DNA from 2 places in the Streptomyces sp. NPDC087428 genome. Region 1 is predicted to be linked to the other one. Evidence: riboswitches for the same ligand, from Rfam matches in the RefSeq annotation. Region 1 holds a riboswitch; the other holds the start of a gene.
What was found. Region 1 has a riboswitch for S-adenosylmethionine ahead of ACIO3R_RS10905 (amino acid ABC transporter permease). Riboswitches for the same ligand answer to the same signal wherever they lie in the genome.
Positions count from the first base shown of each region.

Region 1 (4,203 bases):
GCCGACCTCGTGGCCGACCGCTCCACCCTCACCGGCGAGCACCTCGCGGCCTACGTCGGCGCCTGAGGGAGCCGTTGAACAAGAAGTCGACCTGAACGCTGTGTTGAACGAGGTGTGCACCGGGGCCTTCACCGGCCCCGGTGCCCCCGACTACGCGAGCCGGGGGCCGTCGTCCTGCTCCGGCACGTCGGGGAAGGCGGCGTTGTCGCGGAGGCGGCTCACGTACTCCTGGAGCCGAGGGCGGTCGTCGAGTGAGGCCGGGCCGAGACGGACGAGCGCCACCCACAGGTCCACATCCGCGGCCGTCAGCTCCGCGCCCAGTGCGTAAGGCCGCAGGGCGAGAGGGTGATCCAGCAGGTCCAGCGTTGCCGATCGCTCGGCGGGCCCGGCATCCGGGGTGACGTCGCAGTCCAGCAGGTCACGGAGGGCGTCGATGTCCCCGATGAGGCCCGGCGGGCGCAGAGCGGAGGGGCGGGCCTCGTCATGGCCGGACAGCAGGCCCGCGAGGTCGCGCAGGATGTCGGGGGTGTGGTTGCTGACGATCCGTCCGCTCCACCGGTCGCACAGCGCGGGCGCCGTCAGCGGTCCGTCGTAGTGGTGCACCGTCGCCTCGTACGCGCTGCGCAGCGAGGCGAACGCGCCGGGTGTCTCGGTGGGGCTTCCCAGGATCGTGGTGGCGACCGAGTCCTTGAGGCCGAGCAGGCCGAGAGTGATCGAGATGCGGAGCGAGCGCGGACAACTCGCCGACAGGAACAGCTCGTAGCGGTGCGGTGCCGGGTAGAAGCCGCCGGCCAGCCCGACGCCGATCCGGCTGTGGATACGGGAGGGCTGCACGGCAGCCGGGGGACGAGGGTGCGTGGCGCACGGAGCAGGCCCCGGGGAAACCGGGCCGCACGCAATCGAGTTCCCTGTGCCGGAACCCCGCGAACCGGAACCGCGTGAACTGGAACTGCGCGAAACTGTCTCGGGCATGACTCTCCTATGGGAATCCCGGTGGGAATCCCTGCGGGAACGAGGAAGCCACCGCCGCCTTGTGGGCACCAGCGGCCGGATGTGGAACGACTGCGCTCTCGTACCGGTCCGGATGGACCGAGCGGTCCGGTACGCGTCCGGATCTGTCCCGGGCTAGTAAGCGCTGGAGACACGCAGCAGATCGATGTGCAGGCGCCTCGTCAAGCCGTTCCTGGACAATTCCCACCGGTCCCGACTTCGGGGCTCGCGAGACGCGAGACCACGCTTGCCCCGCCACGCCGGCGGGACCCGGTCGTCACCCGGGGCACCCCGTCGCGGTGGAAGGGTTGCCTGCCAGCGGGCCGGGGCCGATAACCGCCTGAGCAGGAGAATCCCGCACCGGAGGCGCTGACAATCGTGACCGTCCATGTCAGTTTCGGTGCGTCACGTGACGCCGTCAAGAAGGCCGCACGGGCCGTCTCGCCTGGTGGTCACCGGCGTTGACATTCGTTTCCGGCCGTGCCTAACTTGCGGCGCGGAACGGTCATGAGCGTCAGCGGAAATCCCTGGTGCGCCGGCCGGCAACCCTCGTACGCGGTGGGGTGCCCAGGTTCGGACCGGACCGGATGACGTTCGGCGGACGTGTAGGCCCCAAGGGGCGGAATGGTGACGGTGAGAGCGATGCACGCAGCTGAGGGGATGGCTGCCTGGCGGTCCCGCGGCCGCGCCCTGCTGCTCTGCGCGGACCGCTCCGTCGACCTTCAGCGCGTCAACAGCGCGCTGTGTACCGCCGCTTCACGCATTCTCTGTCAAGCCTGACGGCATCCCCGGCCTCGCTCTTCCAGGCCTCTTGCCTTCCGGGCCTCTGCTCTCCGCGTTCTTGACGTCCACCGCTGTCGCGGTGCGCCCTCTCCCCGCCCGGCCCCCGTCCCGTGCCGTGTGCCGCGTCCCGCCGATTCGTCCCCGATCGGCGCGGCGTCGCCGCCGTCCGCGGTCCGGACTGTCCGAATCCGCTGGAGCCCTCCGTGAGTGAATCCCCTGGCATCGCTGTGTCCTCCGGATCAGCGCCGCCCGCCGAGGCGGCCCCCCGCCTCCACCCGCCCGCCGCGCCGAAGCCCCTGGCGGCACAGCGGGTCCTTCCCCTGCTGCGCCCCGGCCGCTGGATCATCACAGCCGTCGTCCTCGTGCTGGTCGCCCAGATCATCCACGGCCTGGTGACCAATCCCTTCTACCAGTGGGACCGGTTCTCGTACTGGTTCCTGCGTCCCACGATCCTCGACGGCCTGCTCATCACTCTCGAAGTCACCGTGTACAGCGCCGCTTTGGGTCTGCTCGGCGGCGTGCTTCTGGCGCTGGCCAGGCTCTCCCCGAGCCCCGTGCTGCGTGCGGTCAGCTGGGGCTACACCTGGCTGTTCCGATCGGTGCCGCTGATCGTGGTCCTGCTGTTCCTCTACAACTTCAGCGCGCTCTACCGGACGCTGAGCATCGGAGTGCCGTTCGGCCCGGCGTTCTTCACCTTCGACGAGTCCCGCCTCGCCACCGACATGGCCGTCGCCGTCATCGGCCTGAGCCTCAATGAGGCGGCGTACGCCTCCGAAGTGGTCCGCGGCGGCATCCTCTCCGTCGACCAGGGCCAGCACGAGGCGGCCTCGGCCCTCGGACTCCCGAGGCGCTACCAGTTCGCGAAGATCGTGTTCCCGCAGGCCCTGCGCTCCATCACCCCGAACTACGTCAACCAGCTGATCGGGCTGATCAAGGGCACCTCGCTGGTCTTCTACGTCTCGCTGCTCGACCTGTTCGGCTCCGTGCAGAGCATGGGCAGCAGTTACCCCGGCGACATCGTGCCGCTGCTGCTGGTGGCCACCGTCTGGTACCTGATTCTCACCAGCGTCGTGTCCGTCATCCAGTTCTACGTCGAGCGGTACTACTCGCGGGGCGCGCTGCGCACCCTGCCGCTGACCCCGTTGCAGAAGCTGCGGACCGGCCTCGGTGATCTGCGGGCCCGGGTCCGGAAGGAGACGGCGATATGAGCGCCGAGACGACCGGGAATACCGGGACGGCCGAGAAGGCGGCGGCCGGTACGGCTGGGACGGAGGAGACCGGCGGAGTGCTCGCGGTACGCCCCGCCGCGGTCGAGGTGCACGATGTGCACAAGTGGTACGGAACCCAACGCGTTCTGGAAGGTGTGGCGTTGACGGTGCGCCCCGGCGAGGTCACGGTCGTCCTCGGACCGTCCGGGTCCGGCAAATCCACGCTCCTGCGGGTGATCAACCACCTGGAGAAGCCCGAGATCGGCCATGTCAGCCTGAACGGTGAGCTGATCGGCGTACGCAGACACCGCGGTCGCCTCAAGGAGCTGAGCGAGCGGGCCATCCTGGCGCAGCGCAGCCAGATCGGCTTCGTCTTCCAGAACTTCAATCTCTTCCCGCACCTGACCGTGCTGGACAACGTGGCCGCGGCTCCGGTGGCGACCGGAAAGCTGACCAGGCCGGAGGCGAGGGAACTGGCCCGCGGCCTCCTCGCCCGGGTGGGTCTCGCGGACCGGACCGCCGCCTACCCCCGGCAGTTGTCCGGTGGGCAGCAGCAGCGCGTGGCCATAGCCCGCGCCCTCGCCCTGCGGCCCGGCGTCATCCTCTTCGACGAGCCGACCTCCGCGCTCGACCCCGAGCTGGTCGGCGAGGTGCTGGCCGTGATCAAGGACCTGGCCGGCAGCGGAACCACCCTCCTGGTCGTCACGCACGAGATCGGGTTCGCCCGTGAGGTCGCCGACCGGGTCGTCTTCATGGACGAGGGCCAAATCGTCGAACAGGGCCCGCCCGAGCAGGTGCTGGACCACCCGCAGCACGAGCGGACCAGAGACTTCCTGAGCAAGGTGCTCTGATCCCGGCACCTCTCACCCAACACTTCTGATCCCGTCACCCGCTCCACGGCCAGACCTCATCCGTACGCCCTCACCGCACCCGACAAGGACAGCCACCATGCGCACTCTCACCCGCACCCCCTCTCTCAGCCGCCGCCGCAGATTCCTCCGCGGTGTCACCGCCGCCGCGGCCGTCGCCTCTCTCGCCGCCGGGCTCGCCGCGTGCGGCGGTGCGGGCGACGCCGCGACCAGGACCGACAACGCGCCGGCCGGATCGGTCACCATCGGCGCACTCTCCAACGGCGCGGCCAAGGAGACCCAGCTCAAGGTGTCCGAGGTGAAGTCGATCAGCGCCGGGCTCCCCAAGTCGATCGCCGAGAAAGGCACGTTGG
Region 1 is NZ_JBIUXR010000004.1:308,581-312,783, reverse strand. Features, by position in the region: gene ACIO3R_RS10920 (ATP-binding cassette domain-containing protein) at 1-66, shown strand, start outside; gene ACIO3R_RS10915 (cell envelope biogenesis protein OmpA) at 151-834, opposite strand; gene ACIO3R_RS10910 (putative leader peptide) at 1,126-1,176, opposite strand; SAM riboswitch class IV at 1,229-1,374, opposite strand; SAM riboswitch class IV at 1,494-1,636, shown strand; gene ACIO3R_RS10905 (amino acid ABC transporter permease) at 1,977-2,981, shown strand; gene ACIO3R_RS10900 (amino acid ABC transporter ATP-binding protein) at 2,978-3,832, shown strand; gene ACIO3R_RS10895 (transporter substrate-binding domain-containing protein) at 3,930-4,203, shown strand, end outside.

Region 2 (4,203 bases), on a different contig from region 1:
CCAGCCGGTACGCCGCGAGCGAGCGCGCGAAGTCGTCCTTGACGTGGAGCACGACCGGGGTCCAGTCCGCCGTGCCGTGCGCCGCGTTGACGGCGTCGGCGACGCGCTGCACCTCGGCCGTGTACTCCCGGTACACCGCGAGGTCCTGCCGCGAGGGGTAGGCGAACGCGATGTGGACGACCCGGCCGTGCCACTCGGGCCGCTCGTCGAGCAGGGCGCGGTAGGCGAGCATCCCGCGGACGATGTTCTTGGACAGCTCCGTACGGTCCACCCGCACGATCGTCTTCCGGCCGGGGCCCACCTGCTCGCGCAGCGCCGCCATCCGCTCGTCCACGTCCGCCTCGTGCGCGCGGCGGCGCAGGAAGTCCGCGTCGGCGCCGAGCCCGTGCACGCCGATGCGGGTGCGGCCGGTGCCGCCCAGGATCTCCGTGCAGCAGCCGATGAAGGCGTCCGCCCAGCGGCGGGTCAGGAAGGCGGCCCGGTCGGCGCCGAGGATGCCGCGCAGCACCTGCTCGGAGATGTCGTCGGGCAGCATCCGGAAGTAGTCGACGGGCGCCCACGGGGTGTGCGAGAAGTGGCCGATCCGCAGGTCGGGGCGGAGCTCGCGGAGCATCCCGGGCACCAGCACCAGGTGGTAGTCCTGCACCAGGACCGCCGCGCCCTCGCCCGCCTCCTCGGCGAGCGCCTGGGCGAAGGCCCGGTTGTAGGTCTCGAAGGAGGCCCACCGCCGGCGGAACTCCGCGTCGAAGACGGGTTCCACGGGGGTCTGGTAGAGCAGGTGGTGGACGAACCAGAGCACCGAGTTCGCGATCCCGTTGTACGCGTCGGCGTGCACGTCCGCGTCGATGTCGAGCATCCGTACGCCCGGCTCGCCGACCCCGCGGCGCACCGCCTCGCGGTCGCCGTCACCGAGTGCGGCGCAGACCCACATCTTGTCGTCCACGGCGCTCAGCCCGGAGACGAGCCCGCCCCCGCCCCGTTTCGCGTCGAGCGAGCCGTCCTCGCGGAGCGCGTACGAGACCGGACCGCGGTTGGACGCGACGAGTACCTGGGCGGCGGCGGGCTGAGGGGCGTGCTCGGAGACCATGCTGCGGAATCTAGCCCGATCCCGAACCGTCCAAACGTGCGTGCGGCCGTGCCCCGGTCACGCCGCGCGGCGTGAGACGTACTCCTCGATCTCGCGCATCGGCGGCCGCTCCTCGGTGTCCACCGGGTACGTGTGCGGGACGAAACCGTGTTCGCCGCGCTCGAACTGGGTCAGCGAGGGGCGGACCAGGTGCCCCCGGGAGAGCCGCAGCTGAGCGGTCCGGTAGATGGCCGCCGCCATCCGGCCGAGCGCCTGGCCGTCCTGGTGGCGGTGTTTCCTGACGCCGACGTCCACCTGGCCGAGCGCGTCCAGGCCGACGGTGTGCAGGGCGTCGACGAGCAGCCCCAGCTCCACTCCGTAACCGACCGGGAACGGGAGCTGTTCGAGCAGGGAGCGGCGCACGGCGTACTCGCCGCCCAGCGGCTGGACGAAGCCGGCCAGCCGCGGCCAGTGCAGATTGAGCAGCGGCCGCGCCACCAGCTCGGTGACCCGCCCGCCCTGGCCTGCGGTGTCCCCGAGGGGGCGGTCGTACATCGCCTTGACGAACTGCATCGAGGGGTCGGTCAGCAGCGGGCCGACGATGCCGGAGACGAAGTCGGCGGAGAAGTCCTTGAGGTCCGCGTCGATGAAGCAGACGATGTCACCGCCGGTCACCAGGAGTGACCGCCAGAGCACCTCTCCCTTGCCGGGGACGGCCGGGACCCGCGGCAGGATCGCGTCCCGGTGGATCACCCGGGCGCCGGCCCTGCGGGCGATCTCGGCGGTGGCGTCCGTGGAGCCGGAGTCGATCACCACGAGTTCGTCGACCAGCCGGACCTTCTCCATGAGCTCGCGCCGGATCACCCGGACGATGTCCCCGACCGTCGCCGCCTCGTTGAGCGCGGGCAGGACGACACTCACGCTCCCGCGGCGCGGGTCGCGGTCCCTGGCGGCCAGGAGCTGCTCCAGCGGGCGGTCGGCGGAGGACCAGGAACGCCTGGTCAGCCAGCCTTCGACCTCTTCCAGCACGGTCGATACTCCCTGTATGTGATCCATCTCGCGGTTCGGACGACTATCTCAACAGTCCAGTGCTTCGGTTACAGTCTTGAACAACGCAGATGGCCGTGGCATGCCGGGGTCCATCCGCTGATAAACGCCTGGATCCATGGTCCAGTGCCACAGCGCTCATCCAGAGGGACAGAGGGAACGGCCCGTTGAAGTCCCGGCAACCATCCAGCCGACCGCGAGGTCAGGTGGGGAAGGTGCCAATTCCGTCTTGTGGCGAAATGCGTCACGAGGAAGATGAGGAGAAAGGGCCTCGCCATCATGGCTGTGCAGACTGTTGCAGCAAACACCGAGTCTTCTGTGGATCTTGGTCCCGCCGCGGCGCTTTCCTGCCGCGAGTGCGGAGAGCGATTCGAGCTCGGCCCCCTTTTCGCCTGTGCGACCTGTTTCGGGCCGCTCGAAGTGGCGTACGACCTGCCGAGCGGCTCCCCGGACGAGCTGAAGAAGCGCATCGAGGCCGGCCCCGACAACATCTGGCGCTACGCGCCGCTGCTGCCGGTCCCCTCCGATGTCGCGGACAAGCCCAACCTCAACCCCGGCTTCACCAAGCTGGTCAAGGCCGACAACCTCGCCCGTGAGCTGGGCGTCACCGGCGGTCTGTACGTCAAGGACGACTCCGGCAACCCGACGCACTCCTTCAAGGACCGCGTCGTCGCGATCGCCGTCGAGGCCGCCCGCGCCTTCGGTTTCACCACGCTCTCCTGCTCCTCCACCGGCAACCTCGCCGGTGCGGTGGGCGCCGCCGCGGCCCGCGCCGGTCTGCGGTCCTGCGTGTTCATCCCGCACGACCTGGAGCAGGGCAAGGTCGTCATGGCCGCGGTGTACGGCGGTGAGCTGGTCGGCATCGAGGGCAACTACGACGACGTCAACCGCTTCTGCTCGGAGCTCATCGGCGACCCGCTCGGCGAGGGCTGGGGCTTCGTCAACGTCAACCTCCGGCCGTACTACGGCGAGGGTTCCAAGACGCTCGCGTACGAGATCTGCGAGCAGCTCGGCTGGCGGCTGCCCGACCAGATCGTCATCCCGATCGCGTCCGGCTCGCAGCTCACGAAGATCGACAAGGGTCTCCAGGAGCTGATCAAGCTCGGTCTGGTCGAGGACAAGCCGTACCGGATCTTCGGTGCCCAGGCCGAGGGCTGTTCCCCGGTCTCCACCGCCTTCAAGGCCGGTCACGACGTCGTGCGGCCGCAGAAGCCGAACACGATCGCCAAGTCCCTGGCGATCGGCAACCCGGCCGACGGCCCGTACGTCCTGGACATCGCCCGCCGTACCGGCGGCGCCGTCGAGGATGTCAACGACGAGCAGGTCGTCGACGCGATCAAGCTGCTGGCGCGCACCGAGGGCATCTTCGCCGAGACCGCTGGCGGGGTGACGGTCGGCGTGACGAAGAAGCTGATCGAGGCAGGCCTCCTCGACCCGTCGCTCACCACCGTCGTCCTGAACACCGGCGACGGCCTCAAGACGCTGGACGCCGTGGCCGCCACCTCGCAGGCGACGGCGACGATCAGGCCGAGCCTGGACGCCTTCCGCGCCGCGGGCCTCGGCACCGCCGGCTGACCCCACCCGAGACTCCAGGAAGGGCACCCACCATGAGCGTCAAGGTCCGTATCCCCACCATCCTCCGCACCTACACGGGCGGCCAGGCCGAGGTCCCGGCCGAGGGCGCGACCCTCTCCCAGGTCATCGAGTCCCTGGAGAAGAACCACCCGGGCATCGCCGCCCGCGTCCTGGACGACCAGGGCAAGCTCCGCCGCTTCGTGAACGTGTACGTCAACGACGACGACGTGCGCTTCGAGGGCGGCCTGGAAGCGGTCACCCCTGACGGCGCGGGTGTCTCGATCATCCCGGCCGTCGCCGGCGGCTGCTGACCCCCGGGACCCGAGCGGTCCCGCTCCACGCGTCACCGGAATTGCCCTCTCTGCGACAGAAGCGGAGGGGGCAATTCTGCATGGTTGAACGCGGTAGAGTGTGGGAAGTCCCCTCCGCTGCCCGTGCCCCCCGCATATGAGAATGCGCCCGGCCACGACAAGATGCAGCCAAAGTAACTGAGCCTCTTGCGCCATAAGTCGCCT
Region 2 is NZ_JBIUXR010000007.1:196,971-201,173, forward strand. Features, by position in the region: gene ACIO3R_RS16895 (trehalose-6-phosphate synthase) at 1-1,087, opposite strand, end outside; gene ACIO3R_RS16900 (glucosyl-3-phosphoglycerate synthase) at 1,145-2,095, opposite strand; SAM riboswitch class I at 2,249-2,375, shown strand; gene thrC (threonine synthase) at 2,393-3,688, shown strand; gene ACIO3R_RS16910 (MoaD/ThiS family protein) at 3,721-3,999, shown strand.
Region 2: it holds a riboswitch for S-adenosylmethionine, as region 1 does, so the genes downstream of both, thrC (threonine synthase) here and ACIO3R_RS10905 (amino acid ABC transporter permease) in region 1, are expected to answer to the same signal.